DNA from 4 places in the Ammoniphilus soli genome. Region 1 is predicted to be linked to each of the others. Evidence: riboswitches for the same ligand, from Rfam matches in the RefSeq annotation. Region 1 holds a riboswitch; each other region holds the start of a gene.
What was found. A riboswitch is a leader RNA that binds a small molecule or an ion and turns the genes downstream of it on or off. The one in region 1 is predicted to bind cobalamin.
Positions count from the first base shown of each region.

Region 2: linked by a shared signal. The riboswitch ahead of ABLT31_RS31735 (S-layer homology domain-containing protein) and the one ahead of cobO (cob(I)yrinic acid a,c-diamide adenosyltransferase) in region 1 are both predicted to bind cobalamin.
Region 3: linked by a shared signal. The riboswitch ahead of ABLT31_RS10410 (energy-coupling factor ABC transporter permease) and the one ahead of cobO (cob(I)yrinic acid a,c-diamide adenosyltransferase) in region 1 are both predicted to bind cobalamin.
Region 4: linked by a shared signal. The riboswitch ahead of ABLT31_RS33075 (ABC transporter substrate-binding protein) and the one ahead of cobO (cob(I)yrinic acid a,c-diamide adenosyltransferase) in region 1 are both predicted to bind cobalamin.

Region 1 covers NZ_JBEGDL010000016.1:53,602-58,438, reverse strand. Annotated here, with positions in the region: gene ABLT31_RS24760 (histidine phosphatase family protein) at 1-278, opposite strand, end outside; gene cobS (adenosylcobinamide-GDP ribazoletransferase) at 275-1,018, opposite strand; gene cobU (bifunctional adenosylcobinamide kinase/adenosylcobinamide-phosphate guanylyltransferase) at 1,015-1,554, opposite strand; gene cobD (threonine-phosphate decarboxylase CobD) at 1,551-2,657, opposite strand; gene cobO (cob(I)yrinic acid a,c-diamide adenosyltransferase) at 2,657-3,205, opposite strand; cobalamin riboswitch at 3,315-3,537, opposite strand; gene ABLT31_RS24735 (5' nucleotidase, NT5C type) at 3,946-4,518, shown strand; gene ABLT31_RS24730 (methyl-accepting chemotaxis protein) at 4,778-4,837, opposite strand, start outside.
Region 2 covers NZ_JBEGDL010000034.1:25,954-30,790, reverse strand. Annotated here, with positions in the region: gene ABLT31_RS31735 (S-layer homology domain-containing protein) at 1-2,032, opposite strand, end outside; cobalamin riboswitch at 2,143-2,325, opposite strand; gene ABLT31_RS31730 (S41 family peptidase) at 2,634-4,073, opposite strand; gene ABLT31_RS31725 (hypothetical protein) at 4,397-4,648, shown strand; gene ABLT31_RS31720 (O-antigen ligase family protein) at 4,726-4,837, opposite strand, start outside.
Region 3 covers NZ_JBEGDL010000004.1:21,298-26,134, reverse strand. Annotated here, with positions in the region: gene ABLT31_RS10435 (bifunctional metallophosphatase/5'-nucleotidase) at 1-71, shown strand, start outside; gene ABLT31_RS10430 (DUF6154 family protein) at 96-356, shown strand; gene ABLT31_RS10425 (YunC family protein) at 428-730, shown strand; gene ABLT31_RS10420 (thymidylate synthase) at 1,021-1,815, shown strand; gene ABLT31_RS10415 (dihydrofolate reductase) at 1,812-2,300, shown strand; cobalamin riboswitch at 2,360-2,562, shown strand; gene ABLT31_RS10410 (energy-coupling factor ABC transporter permease) at 2,707-3,468, shown strand; gene ABLT31_RS10405 (energy-coupling factor ABC transporter substrate-binding protein) at 3,469-3,780, shown strand; gene cbiQ (cobalt ECF transporter T component CbiQ) at 3,764-4,534, shown strand; gene ABLT31_RS10395 (energy-coupling factor ABC transporter ATP-binding protein) at 4,569-4,837, shown strand, end outside.
Region 4 covers NZ_JBEGDL010000039.1:39,863-44,699, forward strand. Annotated here, with positions in the region: gene ABLT31_RS33070 (hypothetical protein) at 240-368, shown strand; cobalamin riboswitch at 632-818, shown strand; gene ABLT31_RS33075 (ABC transporter substrate-binding protein) at 1,027-2,061, shown strand; gene ABLT31_RS33080 (FecCD family ABC transporter permease) at 2,162-3,235, shown strand; gene ABLT31_RS33085 (ABC transporter ATP-binding protein) at 3,232-4,041, shown strand; gene ABLT31_RS33090 ((2Fe-2S) ferredoxin domain-containing protein) at 4,103-4,474, shown strand.

The DNA.
Region 1 (4,837 bases):
TCATAGGTTCGCCCATCCCACTCCCCAAAATCAAGCTCGCGAAGAGATGGTATGGCATTCGGTACGAGATTGAGCATTTGTCCCAATAATCTTGCCGTCTCCATACACCTGGCCAAGTCGCTGGAGTAGATCCGGTGAATCGCTAGATTGCTCAAGCGGCTAGCCGTTTTTTGGGCTTGCCGTTTTCCCCTGTCGTTAAGCGGGGCATCCAGATGACCCAAGTATTTTCTTTGGGCATTGGGTTCTGTTTCTCCATGGCGGATCCAAATCCATTTCACCCGAGCCACCTCCAAAACAGGAATAACAGCAAAAGACCAACCGCTTCCGTCCACTCGACCAGTGCGCCGTAAGCGTCACCCGTCAGACCTCCTAATTTCTTGCAAACCCCGACAGTAAACATCCACCCCATAAGCAAAACGACAACCAGCGAAAGCAGACCGGGAACGCCTTCCAGTAGAAGTGCCAAGCTTGCCACAAAAATAAAGCCTATCCCGATCTTCCATCGGGTTAATCCTTCCCGCATCCCTGTACCAATCCCTTGAACCGAGACATAGGGCCAATGCCATATTGCAAAAACGAGCATCAAGCGGGCTAACACCGGAACTAGCACGAGATGAAACGATAGTCCCTTTTGAATGATCTCATAGAGAAGAACGGCCTTCAGAAGAATCAGCAAAATTGCTGCGATGACACCCATCGCCCCTACTCGGCTATCCTTCATGATTCGCAGCATGTCCTCTCGCGGGCGATGGCTGCCCAGCCCATCTGCCAAGTCCATCCAACCATCCAGATGCAGCCCGCCAGTCACAAAAATCCATACGGCCAAAGTCAGCACAGCTGCAACGGGTGGCGTGAGGAGAAAGCTAAAGCTGATTGCGGCCAACCAGAGCAAGGCGCCTATAAGCAGACCAACCAAAGGGTAGTAAGGAACGCTCCTTACCCAGTCCTCCTTGGAATCGCTGAGCCGAGGAACCGGAAGGCGAGTCAGGAAAGCCACGGCATGAAAAAACGGGTTCATCCTTTTATCCTCCAGGGAATCCCCGAGATGACGGCATAGACCTCATCCGCCTCTCCTGCAACCAGCTGATTGGATTCTCCTAAGACATCCTGGAACCACCTGCCCAAACGGGACATCGCGACTCCCCCAAGTCCGACTTCACCGGTAACGACAATGACAGGGATCGGCAGACGACGGACTGAGGCTAGCCAATGAAGCAAATCTTCACGTATTTGTCGGGCAGTTTGCAGATCCCTTATCCGTTCTTCCGGCACTTCTATTAGTCGGTTGCTTATCCAGGAAGAGAGACAATCAAGTAATACCGCATCGTATTCATGGGCCTTCGGCAGCACTGCATCCAGGTGATAAGGGGATTCGACTAACCCCCATCCTGCTGGCCGGCGTTCTTGGTGCAATTCAACTCTTTGCTTCATCTCTTGATCACATGGGATCCCCGTGGCTACATACAAAATTCGGTCTCCTTGATCGCGGGCTAGCTTTTCGGCAAATTGGCTTTTCCCTGAACGAACGCCTCCCGTAACGAGGATGAGGCTCATTGGCATTCCCGCCTTTCCTGATCTGCTTCTTGGAGAGCGGAAAGAAGACGGTCATTTTCTTCCCTCGATCTCACCGCGAGACGGATATCCTGCGGAGTCAAGCCAGGATACATGGAGCAGCTGCGAATCATGATTCCTTTGCAGCCAAGCGCCCATTGCAGATCATCCGCCTTCCAATGGGCAGGGAGGCGGACAAGCAAAAAGTTGGCCTCTCCCGGCCATACCTTCCAACCTGAAAAGCCTGCTAACTCCCGGATCAGATAATTCCTCTCTTCTTTGATCAGACGGATTGTAGCCCTCTCATATTCCTGCTCCTGAAGACAAAGCTCTCCCGCCTGAAGCGCCAGACTATTAACGCTCCATGTGACCTGTTTTCCCGTCATGCCTTTTATGACCTTAGGATGGCCGAGGGCAAATCCAAGACGAAGGCCGGGTATCGCATAAAACTTTGTCATCGATCGGACTATAATCAGCCGAGGGAATTGGCCAAGGCGAGAAAGCATAGTGATCTGTCTCTCTTCGGGCAAAAAATCGATAAACGCTTCATCAATCACCAAACCCGTTCCAAATTCTTCCGTCCACTCGGCCAAACGAGTCAAGTCCTCCATGGAATAAAGAATCCCCGTCGGGTTGTTGGGGTGTCCAATAAATACAAGTTCCGTCCCTTGGAATAAAGCTCGCATCTCATCCTGATCCGGCCGAAATTGAAGCTCTTCTCTTCCGTATATGCCGACCACTTCAGACCCGAATTGCTTAGCCAACTGGGCATATTCGGAAAAACAGGGATAGACGACCCCTACCTTCTTAGGCTGAAGAGCCAAAAGGGCCAACGCCATGCACTCCGCCGCTCCATTTCCAATTATAATTTCCTGTTCATTTACGCCTAGCCTCTCAGCAAGCTTCTTCCGAAACAATCGATGAGCCGGGTCAGGGTAATGAACGATAGATAATAGATGTTCCTGAATCTGCTTGACCACCCTCTGAGGTGGACCCAGCGGATTAATGTTCGCGCTAAAATCAAGAAGCTGGGAAGGATCCTTTTGAAAGGCTGCCGCAGCCGTCATTACATCGCCGCCATGCCCAAAACGCTCGATCCAGCCCATCAGAACTCAATCCCCAAAACCGCAGGAATCCCTTCGTTATAGTAATGCTTGACCGGCTTCATCTCGGTAACCAAGTCAGCAGCATCAATCATCTCCGGTTTCGCGCTGCGCCCCGTAATGACCATATGCATCCCGTAGGGGCGTTCTTTAATCCACTCTATTACTTCATGCAAAGGAAGAACATCAGCGACGGGGAATGCAGAAATGGCCAAAGCATTGTTCAGCTCATCCAAAATGACCACATCATAGGTACCCCGCTTAACCTTCATCCTGGTAAACTCCCAGGCCTCCCTCAGGGCGTTGCGATGTTCCTCCGGTGTCTTGGTCCAGGTAAAACCTATTCCTTTTTGATAAATTTCTATTCCCAGCTTGTCCAGCACGATTTTCTCCCCATAGGTCCGCTCAGGAGACTTGATAAATTGGATGATTAAAACCTTTTTCCCTCGTCCTGCTGCTCGCAAGGCCACTCCTAACGCTGCCGTTGTTTTGCCCTTGCCGTCCCCGGTATAAACCAAAACGAGTCCGCGCTGCTTATCCGGCTTATCCATGTCTCTCCCCCTCTCGAAAAAACAAAACAAAAATTAAAGCCTTGACTCCATAGGGAACCAAGGCTGCTAAAAATCTATCGTCCTGGCCTTTTCCTTTAACCCGAAGGAAAGCACAATCCGCAAACAGGCAGGTCTCCTGGCTCATGGATCAATCGCTTTCCTCTTCCTTCCCATCTCCATAAAGACAGTGGATAACCCGAGAAAAGCTCCCCATTTACAGTGGCGGGACCGCGTTGGAATCTTGGCATCTCATCCCAGATGAGGCTGCCAATCACCATCCTTCCCTATTAACTTCATCCTTCAAGATGAAGACCTGTTTACCATCATATTCTAGTTTAGCTGTAATTATAGTGAATTTTTGCGATTTCAGCAATAGGGTTTCTAAGCTTGCGGCTGAAAAACGGCGGCTTGCTCTTGGCCCATCAAACCGATTCTCCAAACCTTCCCATTCAATTCACTTCACTCATTAAGAGTTTTCGTCCTTTTTCCATATTTAGGCGAAGAAAATAATGTGGCTTCGCACCATATGGGAGTGACCTGATTATGATATAAAACACTCTAAAAAAGTAATTCACTGTCGGGGCAACTTTAACAAAATTTTAATCTGTTAAATGAGTTCTAAACCCCCTGCTTAAAATCTATATATGATAACACGACAAAATCACCTCTTATTCGTAGGGTCAAATTTCGACGCATTATTTAGCAGCATCTTGTGAGCCGCAGATGAAAGGAGAAAATGAATGACCATTGCCAATCGGAATAAAGTTCTTCTTTTAGACATGGATGACGTAACTGTCGACCAATCCTCCACCTGGATAAAACGGATCTATGAGAAGACTGGGACTCTTTATGACCGGGAAGAATGGACAAAGTGGGATCTTTCAAGCATACTTCCACCGGAGATCATGCATATGATCTTTGAGGAAATCAATAAGGAACCGGGTTTCTTTCGGAATCTGCCGGCAAAAGAAGGCGCGATTGAAGGTATTAAGGAGCTGTCCCTCTACTACGATATTGTGTTTGTTACAGCAAGCGAGCATTATGCCTTCCAGGATAAATATCACTGGATTCGTGAAAACCTATCCTTTTTATCAAAGCCCAACCTAGTTCTCACTCATCGCAAGGATTTGATAGTAGGGGATATTATTGTAGATGACGGCCCCCATAATATTCTCAAATCCCCCGTTAAAACCAAGATTATCTTCGATCATCCATGGAATCGCCACATTTCTCAATTTCAGAGGGTCACCCACTGGGATCAGCTCGTCGATTTCCTGATTGCCAAGGCGTACATGACCTCTTCTGTATCATAAAAAAAGCTTTATTGAAGCAATTCAGAGTAGCCAGACCACCTTTAGAGGAAGCCTTTTCCCTAGCTTTACATCAAGGGGTAAACCCTCAAATTTGATAAAATGATTTTATCAAATTTAACCCGGAGGGTTGATGTAAAGCTAGGGAATTTATGCGGAATAAGGAGGATTAATCGGAGAAGCTTATTCATCCTTATTCCGTAGAACGTAAAGGCCTGACCGTGGAAGCCATATTCCATGATCAGGCCTCTATGTATCTCTTTTAGATCTTAAATTTCCCTGCCATCTTTTGAAGGTCCTCTGCCATCCTAGATAGGGAGAA
Region 2 (4,837 bases), on a different contig from region 1:
TTTCAGAGCTGTTCGTTCTTACCTGCAGGGAAGGATCTTCTTGATTCGCCTTCAATATCGCGTCCATGACCGTAGAGCCCTTAGGTAAGCTTAAGGAACGGTTGAAGAAGTTTTCTCCATTTCTTCCTGTAATGGTCATTTTGACAGAAAGCGTTCCGCTAGGAGAGGTTGTTTCACCGCCAACTAAATTTGTTGATTCAGGTCGGAATCCCATGTCCATTAAAATAGAAGCCAGCCCGCTAGTCCCTCTCTCGTTGGCGAGTTGGCCATTCAGTTCCTGGTTGGAGAGAAGGTAGGAAATGAGATGGTTATCTCCTTTTTTCCAGGTGTCGGAAGTTGGGCTTAAGAATACAGCAAGAAGAGCCTTAATCACTTCCGTCGTGGTGAACACGTTCGATGAAGAAGCGGTCCATCCCTGCTTCATACCACCATCCTGGTTTTGAAGCGTTTTAAAATAGTCAACTGCCTTTTGTACCGCTCCATCACTAGAACCAACGCCTAAGGCGGCTAAGGCGCGAATCGCATAAGCGGTCATATCAGGATCTGTGAAAGAATAATCCGTGCTAAAGCCCCATCCCCCATCCGCATTTTGCTGCTGAACCAGCCAAGCTTTCGCCTGCTCAGCCTGAGGTACCGGCTCATCCGCCGCGTGAAGCGCCAGGATTGCCCAAGCATGGCTGTTAACCCATGTCCGCTCAGACTCTAAGCCATAATGCCCGTTATTGTCCACTCTCGACTTTAATACGTCAATGAGATTGATCCCGTAAAAATCTCGCGGATCTTGCCCGATTGCCGATACAGCCATCGCAAGGCGCGCATAGTCCGTTGTATAGCTTACATTGGGAGCTAAAGCCTGAACATCTGCTTTTAAATGGTCCACATACTGCTTGCCGTCTTTCGTGAATAAGGAAGATTGAAGATTCTCCCCCGCCTGGGCTAACGCCATCGCGGTCCAGTCATCAAATCGGCCATTCGCTTTTTGTTTCGTTTTCAGGTAAGCGATCGCCTTCGTGAGGGCGGCTTGCTCTGTAGAGGTCTCCTTGCTTAAACTAAATTGCCTAACATCGGGCACGCTTTCGTTCCCATACTGATCTATAGCTTTCAGCGAAATGGTATATTCACCTGGATCAATGCCTGTGAAAACAATAAGGTAAGGAGCATAATTCTGTGCCTCAGTCCGCCTGGTCTGAGAAAAATCCCCTTTTTGAATTGTTACCTCAACAGTCAGCTTCTCCGTACTATCCCAAGCCAAGGAAGGTTCCTGAAGATCACCTGTCACCATTAATACTTTTCGGTCGCTATCATAGGTGTTGCCTTTGAAGGCAGGTGGAGCAAGATCACGTTCCACCATATCCGAAACAACCTGAAGGTACAGCTCGTCCGTCCGGACAAGCTTCTGAATGCCATCTTCTTCATGTCGAACAGTGAAAGAATAGTTTCCTACAGGCTGTCCAGGCAGCACCGCCTGTCCATGCTGATCAATCGAAAACACCTGATTCTCAAAATAAACACTGGCCCCGACGGTAGGCTCACCATCTTCCCCATAAACGGAAAGGGTGACGGTTTGTCCTTCTAAGACAACGGGTTGATAACGAACATCAGGGATCTTCGTCACTCCCCATGTCGAATAATAGAACACAATTTCATCGCCAGGGTATATCGAAAATTGGTCCGCGGTGACGGATGGATACTCGTAACTACCTCCGCGCTTCACGTAATACCACCACGAACTGGAATAATCTTCTGTTCTTCTCTCGCCGGATATCGCATTTATATTGCTCCCATATTGGGTTTGCTCGATATCCAGCTGACTTTCACCCATCGCAGCAATCAGCGCATCCAGCGCTGTAGGCCCTGCTTGCACCTGTACATTGGCAAGGGTTTGGATGCTTCCTTCTACTCTAACTTTTACATTGCCTTGATTCGAGGCAACTGCCTGGGATGAAAAACCGCCTAGAACGGTTATCAAGAGCATCACCCAAGCCAGGCATACCGCCAAGCCTTTGTTTCTCCAATCTCCCCTTCTCATCATCTTCCCTCTTTTCTTGTTGTAATTGAAAAAACCTTCCCCGAACACGAAGAAGGTTATCCACATCCAAAACGATGACATGCAGAAATAAACCTTCCTATTCCTCGTAGGACGGGCCATCTGTTGTTCAGGCAGGTCTCCTGGCTCTAGTTCATCTCCGCCTTATCCCTTCCCGGATATTCATCCAGTGGCTTTATGCTAAGGCAGATCCCTATTACAGTGGCGGGACCGCTCCGGATTCGACACCGGATTCCCTCTTTCTGTCGATAATCGACACCTGAACAATCTTGGAAATCTATCATTCATTCTCTAAATATTAGCAAGCATTCACATGGGCGTCAATGGAAGGGAAAAATAGAAGGGATTGCTAATGAATAGGAGTGTAGAAAAAAAACACGTGGTAGTTTCAAGGGTACTATTTGAATATTAAAGGGTAGGACTAGTTTTTATAGCAAATAATACATTGAGCTGTCTCCCTTGAGGAGGACAGCTCTTCTTTCAAGAGAATATCACGTTAGTTCGGATAGCACTACATTTCAATACACCATGGATAATTAGACTTATAATCGATCTTAAATTTATACTCCCCTATCACTGCATGACCTTAATATTCTTCGAGGCTACTTTTATAGAGTACAAGAGCTCCCTGAGCATTCTTCATTTGAATGCCATCGTATCTCCTCAACACCTCATCTAAAGCTAGATAAGCAACACCATCTTTTATGGTCAAAGATGGTGTATTTCCAATTTTATAGGTTCGATTTTTAGTCCCTAATTGAAGGGATACCTCATGGCGTTCTATATCATAACTTACTTTTCCATTCCACAAGTAAGCCATCTTACGCATCGAAAGATACCACGTTCCCTTCTTTTGAAAGGCTAATTCTATCGGGCTTTCATCTCTTTCTCCATTAATCAGAACGTCTCCTGCTGATCTTAATATAATTCTACTATTATTTTTCAGGACATAAAAAGCTGCTTGAAGCTGCTCTATTGGATCATCAACAAAAATATCCGGATATAACCCTACATTGTGAATCACAGTATGATTAGGGCTAAAGTACTCTTCAACCGTGAGCTTTAAGACTCCTCCAGTTCCAAGAGGGATGGCTTCCTGAACCGTTCCCTTCCCATAGGTTAGAGCACCGATGACCTTGGCTTTTCCATTGTCTCGCAATGCCGAAGCGATCAATTCAGCAGCACTTGCCGTATTTTCATTGACCAGAATGACAAGCGGGAGCTGCCAATCTGATCCGTTTTTAATCTTTAATTCCTTTTCATTTCCATCTTTCTCCTTCATAATGACAATCGTACCATCTTCAATAAAAAAACCGGAAAATTGCAGAGCCGATTCTAAAGTACCTCCTAGATTATTTCTTAGATCAAGAACTAACCCTTTCATATTATTCCTTTGAAGTTTAGCCAGCTCCTGTTTAAATAATCCTACTGATTCCTCATTAAAGGTCGAAAGCGACAAATAACCATACGAACCTCTTAATCTGGATTTAACGAGAGGAATATGAACTTTTTGTCTTGTTAATTCTACCGTTTGTATTTCGTCATCTCGTTTAAATTCTACAGAAACTGTACTTCCCTCTGGACCTTGCAAATAAGCTACAGCGACAATGACGCCTTCATTCACTGCTTCTACCCCATTGACTGAAAGGATCGTATCTCCCAATTGAATATTTGCTTTTGCTGCAGGGGAACCAGGGTATACTTCCTGCACAACCATTTTTCCCTCTTGTAAATTAAGCTCTACGCCAATACCAGAGTAGACGCCTTCCACGTAACCCAAAAAGTCAGAGAACTCTTGATCGTGAAAAAACGTTGTGTGGGGATCCTGGAGTGCTTGTACCATCCCCTTTATCGCTGCATCGCTTAGTTTCTGTTGATCTGGAGTATTTAGATAACGGGATTGAATGAGATCATAGACTTCTAAAATACGTTCTCTATTAGGATCTTTTTTCTGATCTGCTACAACTATATTGTTAGAAGAAAAAAGGAAAAATAGAGTAGTGACATATATGAATGATTTGTACAATAAAAACAACTCTCCCTATCTGGAATAGAGCCTAATTAAAATTGGCTCAATTTATATATTTTTGCTACCTCTTCCTAAAATATCCTAAAAACGCTAATTTTACAACTTTATATAATTACGGATCCATAAACTACATTTATGATCAGACAACTTAACTATAAGAGAGGTACAATCATATCTGCTATACCACCATAAATAGGTTTTCATATAGTTTTTGTTTTCGTAAAAAATATTTAAATGCAATTATGGGTGGAAAAAAACGCAGGTGGATGGGAATGTAGAATTAATATAATATAGTAAACAAAGACAAAGGAGGTACCTCAATGGGCCTAAAAAAGTTTATCTTCAGAAAGAGCACAGCTATAGAAAACAATAAAGAAGTATATCGAAAGTTTTTGATTAACTTATCGGAAAATCCTAACCATGAATATTTGCGCAAATTAACCATTGAAGCTGGAGAGCAATATTATAGCTCTCTGCAGAAAAATGGACAGTTATCAGAAAACGACAGATTTGCTATTAACAGGGATATTAATGCAGCAGCAGAGCATAAGACAATCAATATAACAGATTAAAACAAAGGAGCTATCTCATTTTGAGTAGCTCCTTTATTTCATTTTTTAAAAAGAAAAAAGAAGTTCCAAAGGAACTTCTACTGAATAAAAGCTAAATACTCTTGTACTTTTTGTTGAATTTGAGGAAATTCGATCAATGATCCATTGATAATTTGCTGAGATTTCTCTTGTTCCCCGTTCAATTGATAT
Region 3 (4,837 bases), on a different contig from region 1:
TCTTAGCCAAAGAGCTAAAAAGCAGAGACGCCTTGGAACGGAGCAGCAAAGCAAGATGGATTCACGTCTAACATAATCTACTTGGAGGTGACGCAATGAAATTTATCGATGACCTTTATAACCTTTACCGGGATCATCTGACAGGAGATGAAGAGGATGCCATCGCCATTGTCCTGGGAGTGCTGCAAGAACAGGATCGTGAGGATATGCTGAAGCTGATCTCAGAGATGAACGAAGAAGAAGTCTTTCATATGTTAAGCATGTTCCTCATTGAACTGATGAGGCAAAAGATGGCTACAGAAGGAGTGGGAACGGCCACTTTGGATACGGACCCGACAAGGGATAGTTTTCACTAAGCGCCCTCACACATCCTCCCTTGAACACATATGATACGTTAGAAATATGTTCTATAGGGGAGGACAGAATTGTGGTTGATGTGAAGCCTATTACCCTTGAAGGACATCAGGTGGTAGCCATTTCAGTCCAATTGCCGAAGACGACCTTGCTTGTCGTGACAACCGATAAAGGGTATATCATGTGCGGTGCGTTGGATGTGGCTTTGCTTAATGAAAGATTAAGCGATCGCAATATCATTGCCGGCCGAGCATTGGGTGTGAGAACGATAGAGCAGCTGCTGGAGGCCCCGCTCGAGTCCGTTACCAAAACGGCGGAGGCCCATGGCATCAAGGCCGGCATGAGTGGTAGGGATGCGATATTGAAGATGGTATAAAGCGAAGAGGGGGTGGCCCATGGGATATCATGGGGCTCCTTCTCTTTTTTTGGAACCCTCCTTTTGTGCATGAAATGTGAGTATTGGACATTTCGAAACATACCTATAGAGGTAAAGTGTTGAAACATAGCCTATATTCGTTTAAGATTGGAAAGAAAATGGCTGCTTTATTGCAAGATAAGCGGTCATGGTACAGACAATTAATGATCGATGAAAAGTAAATTTTCATAATACCGCTACTACGATATCGAATTGCCATATTAAGTGATTGATGAGGTGATCAACGCCCTATGAAACAATATCTTGACTTATGCAAACATATTCTAGACAACGGAGTCAGAAAAGATGACCGGACAGGCACCGGTACCATCAGTACATTTGGATATCAAATGCGGTTTAACTTAAAAGAAGGATTCCCGCTTATAACCACGAAAAAGCTTCATCTCAAATCGATTATTCATGAACTTTTATGGTTCTTAAAAGGGTCTACCAATAATAATGAACTGGAAGAGGTAGGCGTCAGAATCTGGAGGGAATGGGCAAAGGAAGACGGAGAGCTAGGCCCGATTTACGGGAAGCAGTGGAGATCGTGGGCTTGTGAAGATGGTTCAACTATCGATCAGATCGAACAAGTAATTAAAGACATCAAAACTAATCCTGATTCCCGGAGACTTATCGTCAGTGCGTGGAATGTAGCCGATATTCCTAAAATGGCGCTAGCTCCCTGCCATGCATTATTCCAATTTTATGTTGCCGAAGGAAAACTTTCTTGTCAGCTATACCAAAGATCAGCGGACGTCTTCCTAGGCGTTCCCTTTAACATCGCATCCTACGCTCTGCTAACGATGATGATCGCGCAGGTGTGTGACCTTGAGCCAGGAGATTTTGTTCATACCTTTGGGGATGTTCACATCTATGCGAATCATCTCGAGCAAGTCAAGCTGCAATTGACCAGAGAACCAAGATCCTTACCGGTGATGGTTCTTAATCCGGAAGTCAAGAACATCTTTAACTTTAAATATGAAGATTTTGAGCTTCAAAACTATGATCCTCATCCGCACATTAAAGGAGAGGTTTCCGTATGATTTCAGTGATAGTCGCTATGTCCAGGAATCGGGTGATCGGAAAGGATAATAAGATGCCATGGCACCTGCCAGCCGATTTGGCCTATTTTAAGCGCACGACGATGGGGCATACGGTACTCATGGGAAGGAAGACGTTTGAATCGATGGGGAGGCCGCTTCCAGGAAGGAAAAATGTCATCCTAACTCGTCAAAAAGATTATCAGCCTGAGGGCTGTATGGTTCTTCATTCTATTGAGGAGGCCCTGGCTGCATTTAAAGGGGAAGAGCTTTTTGTGATCGGCGGCGCAGAGATCATTAAAGAATTCTTGCCTGTTGTGGACAGGCTTTACCTTACTCTCATTGATGAAGAATTTGAGGGAGATACCTTTCTCCCCGAGCTTCACCTCGAAGATTGGGTAGAGTGTTCGAGAACGGATGGAGAAACTGACGAGAAGAATACTTATCCTCATACCTTCCTAGTTTATGATCGAAAGTCTGCCGTCTGAAAAGTTTTATATGGACATCTTTGCCATTCTGAAATATAGTTAGAACTAACAAATGAATATCCTAAAATTTATGGATAGGTGTATTACGTGGTTCACGCTGTGTCACGTATTGCTTAATAGGGAAGCTGGTGAAATCCCGGCACGGTTCCCGCCACTGTAAATCGGAGCAACCTGCAAATGGCCACTGTCTGAAAGCTGGGACGGGAAGGTGCAGGAAGCGGTGATGATGAGTCAGGAGACCTGCCTAGTCCAATTGGAACAAAACCTACGGGAAATAGGGAGGTGTTTGCAAAAAGGAACGTCACGTGTGCAAGTACGTGTAATTTTTCAGTTCCGTGAATGCAATTTCTCAGCACTCAACCCTCGAAGGTTGGGTGCTTTTTTATGTTTACTATGGAGGGGAAAAATGAAAAAACCATTAGTGTCATTACCAATTTTGCTGATTGCGGCCCTAACCGTTTATTTCTGGGCCAACTCCTCTGAACCAGCCTATGCAATGCATATTATGGAGGGTTTTTTGCCCCTAGGCTGGGTGATTTTCTGGTGGCTGCTGACCATACCTTTTCTGATCGTGGGGTTCCGTTCTATTCGCAGCAAAATTAAAGAACATCCTGAGCTGAAAACCATGCTCGGCTTATCTGGTGCTTTTGCTTTCGTATTATCGGCTTTAAAAATCCCATCGGTTACAGGAAGCAGCTCCCACCCAACAGGGGTAGGTCTTGGAAGCATTTTGTTCGGGCCAACAGCCATGGGTGTTCTTGGTACGATTGTTCTTTTGTTTCAAGCCTTGCTGCTCGCCCATGGAGGACTTACTACACTAGGAGCCAATGCTTTCTCCATGGCCGTCGTCGGGCCCTTTGTTGCCTATGGCGTTTATGTGCTTAGCCTCCGGCTGAAGGTATCCTTTTCCGTCGCTGTTTTTTTAGCAGCCATGCTGGGCGATCTGGGCACGTATTTGGTTACCTCCCTTCAACTGGCGCTTGCTTTTCCGGCTGAGGTAGGAGGAGCAATGGCTTCGTTTGCCAAGTTTTCCAGCATCTTTGCCCTAACGCAAATTCCGATTGCCATAAGTGAGGGGTTATTGACCGTCATCGTGATGAACTTGATTAGCAAATATAATATGAGCGAATTAAAATGGCTAAAAATTCCCGTAAAGGAGGTGCGCTAATTGAAAAAAAATATTCTGCTGCTTTTCCTTGCTGTTATGATTGCCGTTATTCCCTTATTAATGCAAAAGGATTCTGAATTCGGAGGGGCCGATGGGCAAGCCGAGGAAGCGATCGGGGAGATCGCGCCTGACTATAAGCCGTGGTTCGATGCGATATGGGAGCCGCCGGGCGGGGAAACCGAGAGCCTGTTATTTTCCCTTCAAGCGGCGATGGGGGCCCTCGTGATTGGCTATGTCGTAGGCTATGGGCGTGCCCGAAAAAAATACTCCATGGAGTCTAAGAACAAGCTGCCACATGCTACAGGTCGATAAATATTCCCATACCAGTCCATTAAGAAGCATTCACCCAATGGAGAAAGCGGCTTTCTGTTTATCCTATCTCTTGTTTTCCCTAATTACGAAAAGCCTGAGTATTGCACTTGTTACCTTTATGGTGATGAGTGCCGTGCTTCTCCTGCAGGCTAAAATTCCTTGGCAATTTTATATAAAACTCTTAATGCTTCCTTTCTTTTTTCTTCTGACCAGCGTTATAACCCTAGTTTTGTCCATAGCTCCCATTGAGGTTGCCTTGACTGGCTCCTTATGGGACATCAGGGTGGCCTTGTGGCAAATTTACGTGACAGGGGAAAGCGTTCTGAAAGGATTGCAACTGATCGCTACGGTTTTGGCATGCATTAGCTGCATGTATCTGCTGATCTTGACTACACCATTGCCAGATCTGCTTTGGATGATGCAAAAGGCCAGGGTTCCCTCCCTTTTTATTGAGTTAGTAGCCTTCACGTACCGTTTTATTTTTGTATTGCTTGAGAAAAGTCAGGAGATCTATATCGCCCAAGCAAGCCGGTTGGGGTATAGAAGCTATAGAGATTGGCTTGCTTCTTTGGCTCAGCTTATTGTGGGATTATTTATCAAGGCGCTGCAGTCGGCAAGAGAGCTGCAAATTGCCATGGATTCACGGGGGGGAGAAGAGATGTATCCCATTGATATCGCTCAGCCATATAAGCGCAAGCACTGGATAGTCATTGGCTGTTCTGTGTTCCTTCTTGCTTTGCTAAGTACCCTCTAGCTGTCAAAATGATAATAACGAGGAGTTTCCTTTTATGTCTGTCCCCATTCTTGAATTAGAACATATCTCTTATAAATATCCTGATGGGACCATCGCTCTTCAGGATATTTCCCTGACCATTGAAAAAGGAAAAAAGATTGCCCTGTTGGGCAATAATGGTGCGGGGAAGTCCACATTTTTCTTACACCTCAATGGAATCCTGAAACCTACTAGCGGAGTGATGCGCTGGAAGGGAGAGAATCTGTCCTACAGCCGCAAGGAGATGAGCTTGCTCCGCAAACATGTGGGGATTGTGTTCCAGAA
Region 4 (4,837 bases), on a different contig from region 1:
ATTTTGTTATGGGTTTTGAATAAGCTAGTTATCCATGATTAACCATAAGTAGCCCCATCTTAAAAACCGTCGTTTATGAGATGTGGTTACTCAGCTAACGGGCAGCATTCCTGTAATAATACTAGACACTTTAATACAATAGCAACTGATGTAAAGAGTTAATGAAAGCACGATTTCGCGTTTAGATAAACTGTTCCTTGCCCATACTTTTAATAAAATACTATATAGGAGGAATCAAAATGGATAATAGTTTTCCAGTGGCTACCTTACCAGCCGATCAACTAAACAAAATTCAATCTCTAGAAGAAGAAATACGTCGAGATACGAACGAAAACATAGTTCTAATTGCATATGAAGAAAACAAATAATTCTTTACACACTAACCGCTAACTAGCGGTTTTTATTTTGCTAAAAATATCAATATTGAATCTCTATAAAAGGAAGGTTGATCAAGATCTTTGACCTATGGTAAACCATCTGAAGTTTCCTCTTAGTTCGATAAACGAAACAACGAGAGAATTATGTATATTAAATAAAAGGATAGAATATATTATCTTAAATCATTTCATTTTACAGAGTAATATTTTAATAGTATTCTCCTGTATTTTGAAGTACAATACCACTTGAACAACTAAATATTGTGCTTTATGGTGCTACCGATAAATATCGTAGCTTAAAAGGGAAGTCGGTTTAAATCCGACACGGTCCCGCCACTGTAATGCTGACATCTGTTTCGTATCCCACTGGTTTAAGGACTGGGAAGGGGGAACAAATGGTCGAGGCTAAGTCAGGAGACCTGCCATAAAGAAGAACACTATAAAAACCTACGGGAGATAGGGGTGGTGTTACGTGACATGCTGAAATGGTTTGAACAAGTTTTATCAAATCAGCTATTCGTTTGTTGCACGTAAAAGCATCTTTCCAATAAGGGGGATGCTTTTTTTGTTGTTTGTTGTTGTGGTCATATTTTTGTAGAAACTACAACAATCGAAGAGAGGTATAGTATTTAACACAGGGGGGATAAGAATGAAATTGGCTTGTAAATTACGTGTCTCATTGTTGGTATGGATGATGGTTATGGTTTCTATTCTGTCTGCATGCAATAGTTCAGGTCAAGGCGAAAAAGAAACTTCGGTGCAACCAGTAAAAACTGAAGACAAACAAAAGGAACCAGAGAAACCAAAAGCCTATCAACCCGTTACTATTCAAAATTATCATCGAGAGATCACTTTTGAAGAAGTACCAAAACGAGTTGTAAGTTTAAATCAACATACAACGGAAATTATGTTAGCTCTTGGATTGGAAAATTATATAGTTGGAACTGCATATAATAGTGACGGTGAATATCTTCCCGAACTAAAGGAAAAATTCTCTAAGATACCTGTTCTCGCTGAAAAGTATCCTTCTCTTGAAGTATTACTAGGGATAAATCCAGATTTCGTTTACGGACGTGAAAGTGCATTTTCTGGTAAAGAAGCATTAGCCGCAGTGGATGATCTCGCTAAGTATGGGATAAAAGCATATGTAGCAAAAGGAACTTACGTGACTGCCGCAAAAATGGAAGATGTTTATGAAGATATCCTGAACCTTGGACGTATTTTTAATATCGAACAAAAAGCGCAAGCACTCGTTCAATCCATGCAGAAAGATATACAAGAGATCAAAAACAAAGTTGGAAAAGTAGAAAAACCGATTCGTGTTTTGGTTTTTGACAGTGGAGAAGATACCGTGTTTACGGCTGGGCAATCGTTACAAACTTCACTGATTGCCATGGCAGGCGGTAAAAATGTGTTTGATGATATCGAAAAAAACTGGGCAAAGGTAAGTTGGGAAGAAGTAGTTAAGCGTGATCCAGAGGTTATTGTGATTAATGATTATGGTAAAACCTCAGCAGACGAAAAAATCAAACTTTTATTAAATAATCCTGCAATGGCAGATGTTAAGGCTATTAAAAACAAAAGTTTTGTTGTACTTCCGCTATCAAGTGTTTTTGAGGGAGTCAGAAATGTGAGTGCATTAGAAACGTTAGCAAAAGGATTCTATCCTGAAAAATTCAAGTAAGCTGTTCATGTGGTTTAACGAGGAGAGGTGAAATACTTTGCAGAATTCCATCCAAAAGGAAGAGTTATCTAATCATAGTTCTAACATCGGTAAAATAGAAATGAAAAAACCCAGTAGTAGTAGCTACTGGGTTTGGTTCCCTATCCTCTCTATTGGATTGATTATTATCCTTTTTGTTTCAATGACCATTGCTATTACTCTTGGACCTGTTCCCATTCATCCTGAAACGGTATGGAGGATTGCCTTATCTCATCTCCCGATGATCGGGGAATGGGTACAAGTTGATTGGTCTAAGGCGCAAGAGCATATTATTTGGGATATCCGCTTTCCAAGAGTAATATTGGGAGCAATTGTCGGCGCAGGATTGTCCGTTGTTGGTGTGTCCATACAGGCTCTTGTTAGAAATTCTCTTGCTGATCCTTATATTTTGGGCGTATCCTCTGGTGCATCAGTCGGCGCTACGTTGGTGATTTTGTTTGGTGCCTTTAGTATATTTGGTCAATATGCACTTTCCGCTGGGGCATTTACTGGTGCGCTATTATCCATGCTATGTGTTTTTCACCTGTCGCAAGTGGGAGGACGCATTTCAACGGTTCGGCTATTACTCGCTGGAATTGCGATTTCAGCCGTATTATTGGCAGTAACGAGTCTCATTGTTCTTGCCGCACCGAAAGAGTCTGCTCTTCGCTCTGTGCTATTTTGGATCAAAGGAAGTTTAACAGGGGCAAAATGGGGCTATTTAACCCTTCCAGCCCTTGCCGTCATCGTTGGCACGGTGGTTCTTCTCCTTCAGTCAAGATCACTCAATGTTTTACTGATGGGTGAGGAAACAGCAAGTACACTTGGAGTGAATACAGATCAATTTCGGAAACTTCTTTTAATCATAACGGCTCTTCTAACTGGCGTTATTGTAGCCGTTAGTGGTGCTATTGGTTTTGTTGGGCTAATGATGCCTCATCTTGTCCGATTCCTGGTGGGTTCTGATCATCGTCGTGTTTTATCTGTAAGTGTATTATTTGGTGCCATTTTTGTTATTTGGTGTGATGTTATAGCAAGACTGTTGTTCGCACCCGAAGAAATTCCGATTGGTATTATCACTTCTTTGTGTGGTGGACCATTCTTTATTTGGCAAATGCGAAAAAGCACTTATTCATTCGGAGGTGACGGAAGATGAATCTCATGGTGCAAAATCTTTCAATTAGTATCCAAAAGAGAGTGCTTTTAGAAAACATTGGATTAGACGTAAAAACGGGAGAATTTGTTGGTCTAATTGGTCCAAATGGAAGTGGGAAATCCACGCTACTAAAAAGTGTATATCGAATGATAGAACCTGATGCTGGAATCATCAAGTTGGATGAAAACGACATCTTTACTTTATCTGCTCGCCAAACTGCACAATGTATGGCTGTGGTTCGACAGGAATCTCCCGTTGAATTTGATTTTTCAGTTCGTGAAATCGTTCAGATGGGTCGTTCTCCACATAAACGACTATTTGAGTTTGATACTTGCGAGGATCTATATATTGTTAAAGAAGCATTGTCTCGCGTGGGTATGGGAGATTTTGCTGATCGTAGCTATATGACGTTATCTGGGGGAGAAAAACAGAGGGTGCTTATTGCAAGAGCGTTGGCTCAACAAGCAAGACTTCTCATTTTGGATGAACCTACCAACCATCTTGATATTCGCTATCAACTACAAATAATGGATCTTATTAAATCTCTTGGCATCACGGTTCTGGCAGCTTTGCACGATTTAAATATTTCTGCCATGTATTGTGATCGTCTATATGTGATTAAATCGGGTCAAATCGTAACATCAGGCACTCCGAGGGAGGTCCTCCGTCCAGATCTCATTCGTGATGTTTTTGAGGTAGAAACGGAAGTCACTATACATCCCATTACCAATAAAACACACATTACCTTCTTTTCGGAGACGGTTGTACCTAGATATGGGGAGGACTACCGAAGTAGCTCTAACTAATGTAGTTTTGTAGTTTATGCATGCTTGAGTGTATCAATTTCTTTAGCGGGGATGTATGGTTATGACGACTTGGAATTTGTCTGAAACTCGGCACCATGTATTGATCTGTAATGGTGGAAGTTGTATGAAAAATGGGGCGGAAGAAGTGACTCTAGCGATCAGACAAGAGATTAAAGCGCTTGGAGCAGATAATAAAATTCATACGACGCGCACTAAATGTAATGGGCGATGTGAGGATGCGTGCGTCGTGATTGTTTACCCAGAAGGAATATGGTATAGAGGGATTACACCAGAGATTGGAACTGAAATAGTCCGTTGTCATCTATTTGATGAAGGAAAGATTCTGCATCCCCATGTTAGTTATACTTATCAAGATAAACATTTTTCTCCTTCAATTCAAAGTCCTTTAGGAGTATTGAAGATGCAAAAATAAATGCGATCGGTCATTTCAGACTATTTTAGTATAATGAATAAGCAACCTCTTAAAAAATTTCCTGACTAGCTAAAATCTGTTGCCATCCATTTTAGGGTGGCTTTTTATTGACTGATCTTTAATATCATTGTCTATAAGGGTCTTTATTCATCTAACCGGGATCAATAGTTCAATAAAAAGTGGCAATCCAGATGTTATTTTCATCGTTCTGGATTGCCACTTTGTTGTTTATCGGGGCTTAGTATAAACATTACTTTCATTTGAAGTAGCCTAATTTATATATTTTCCAACAAAATCCATCCCTGTGGCCGTTTTTGGACTTATCTCGGACTTACCCCATGCCCATCAAGCTAAGTACAACTC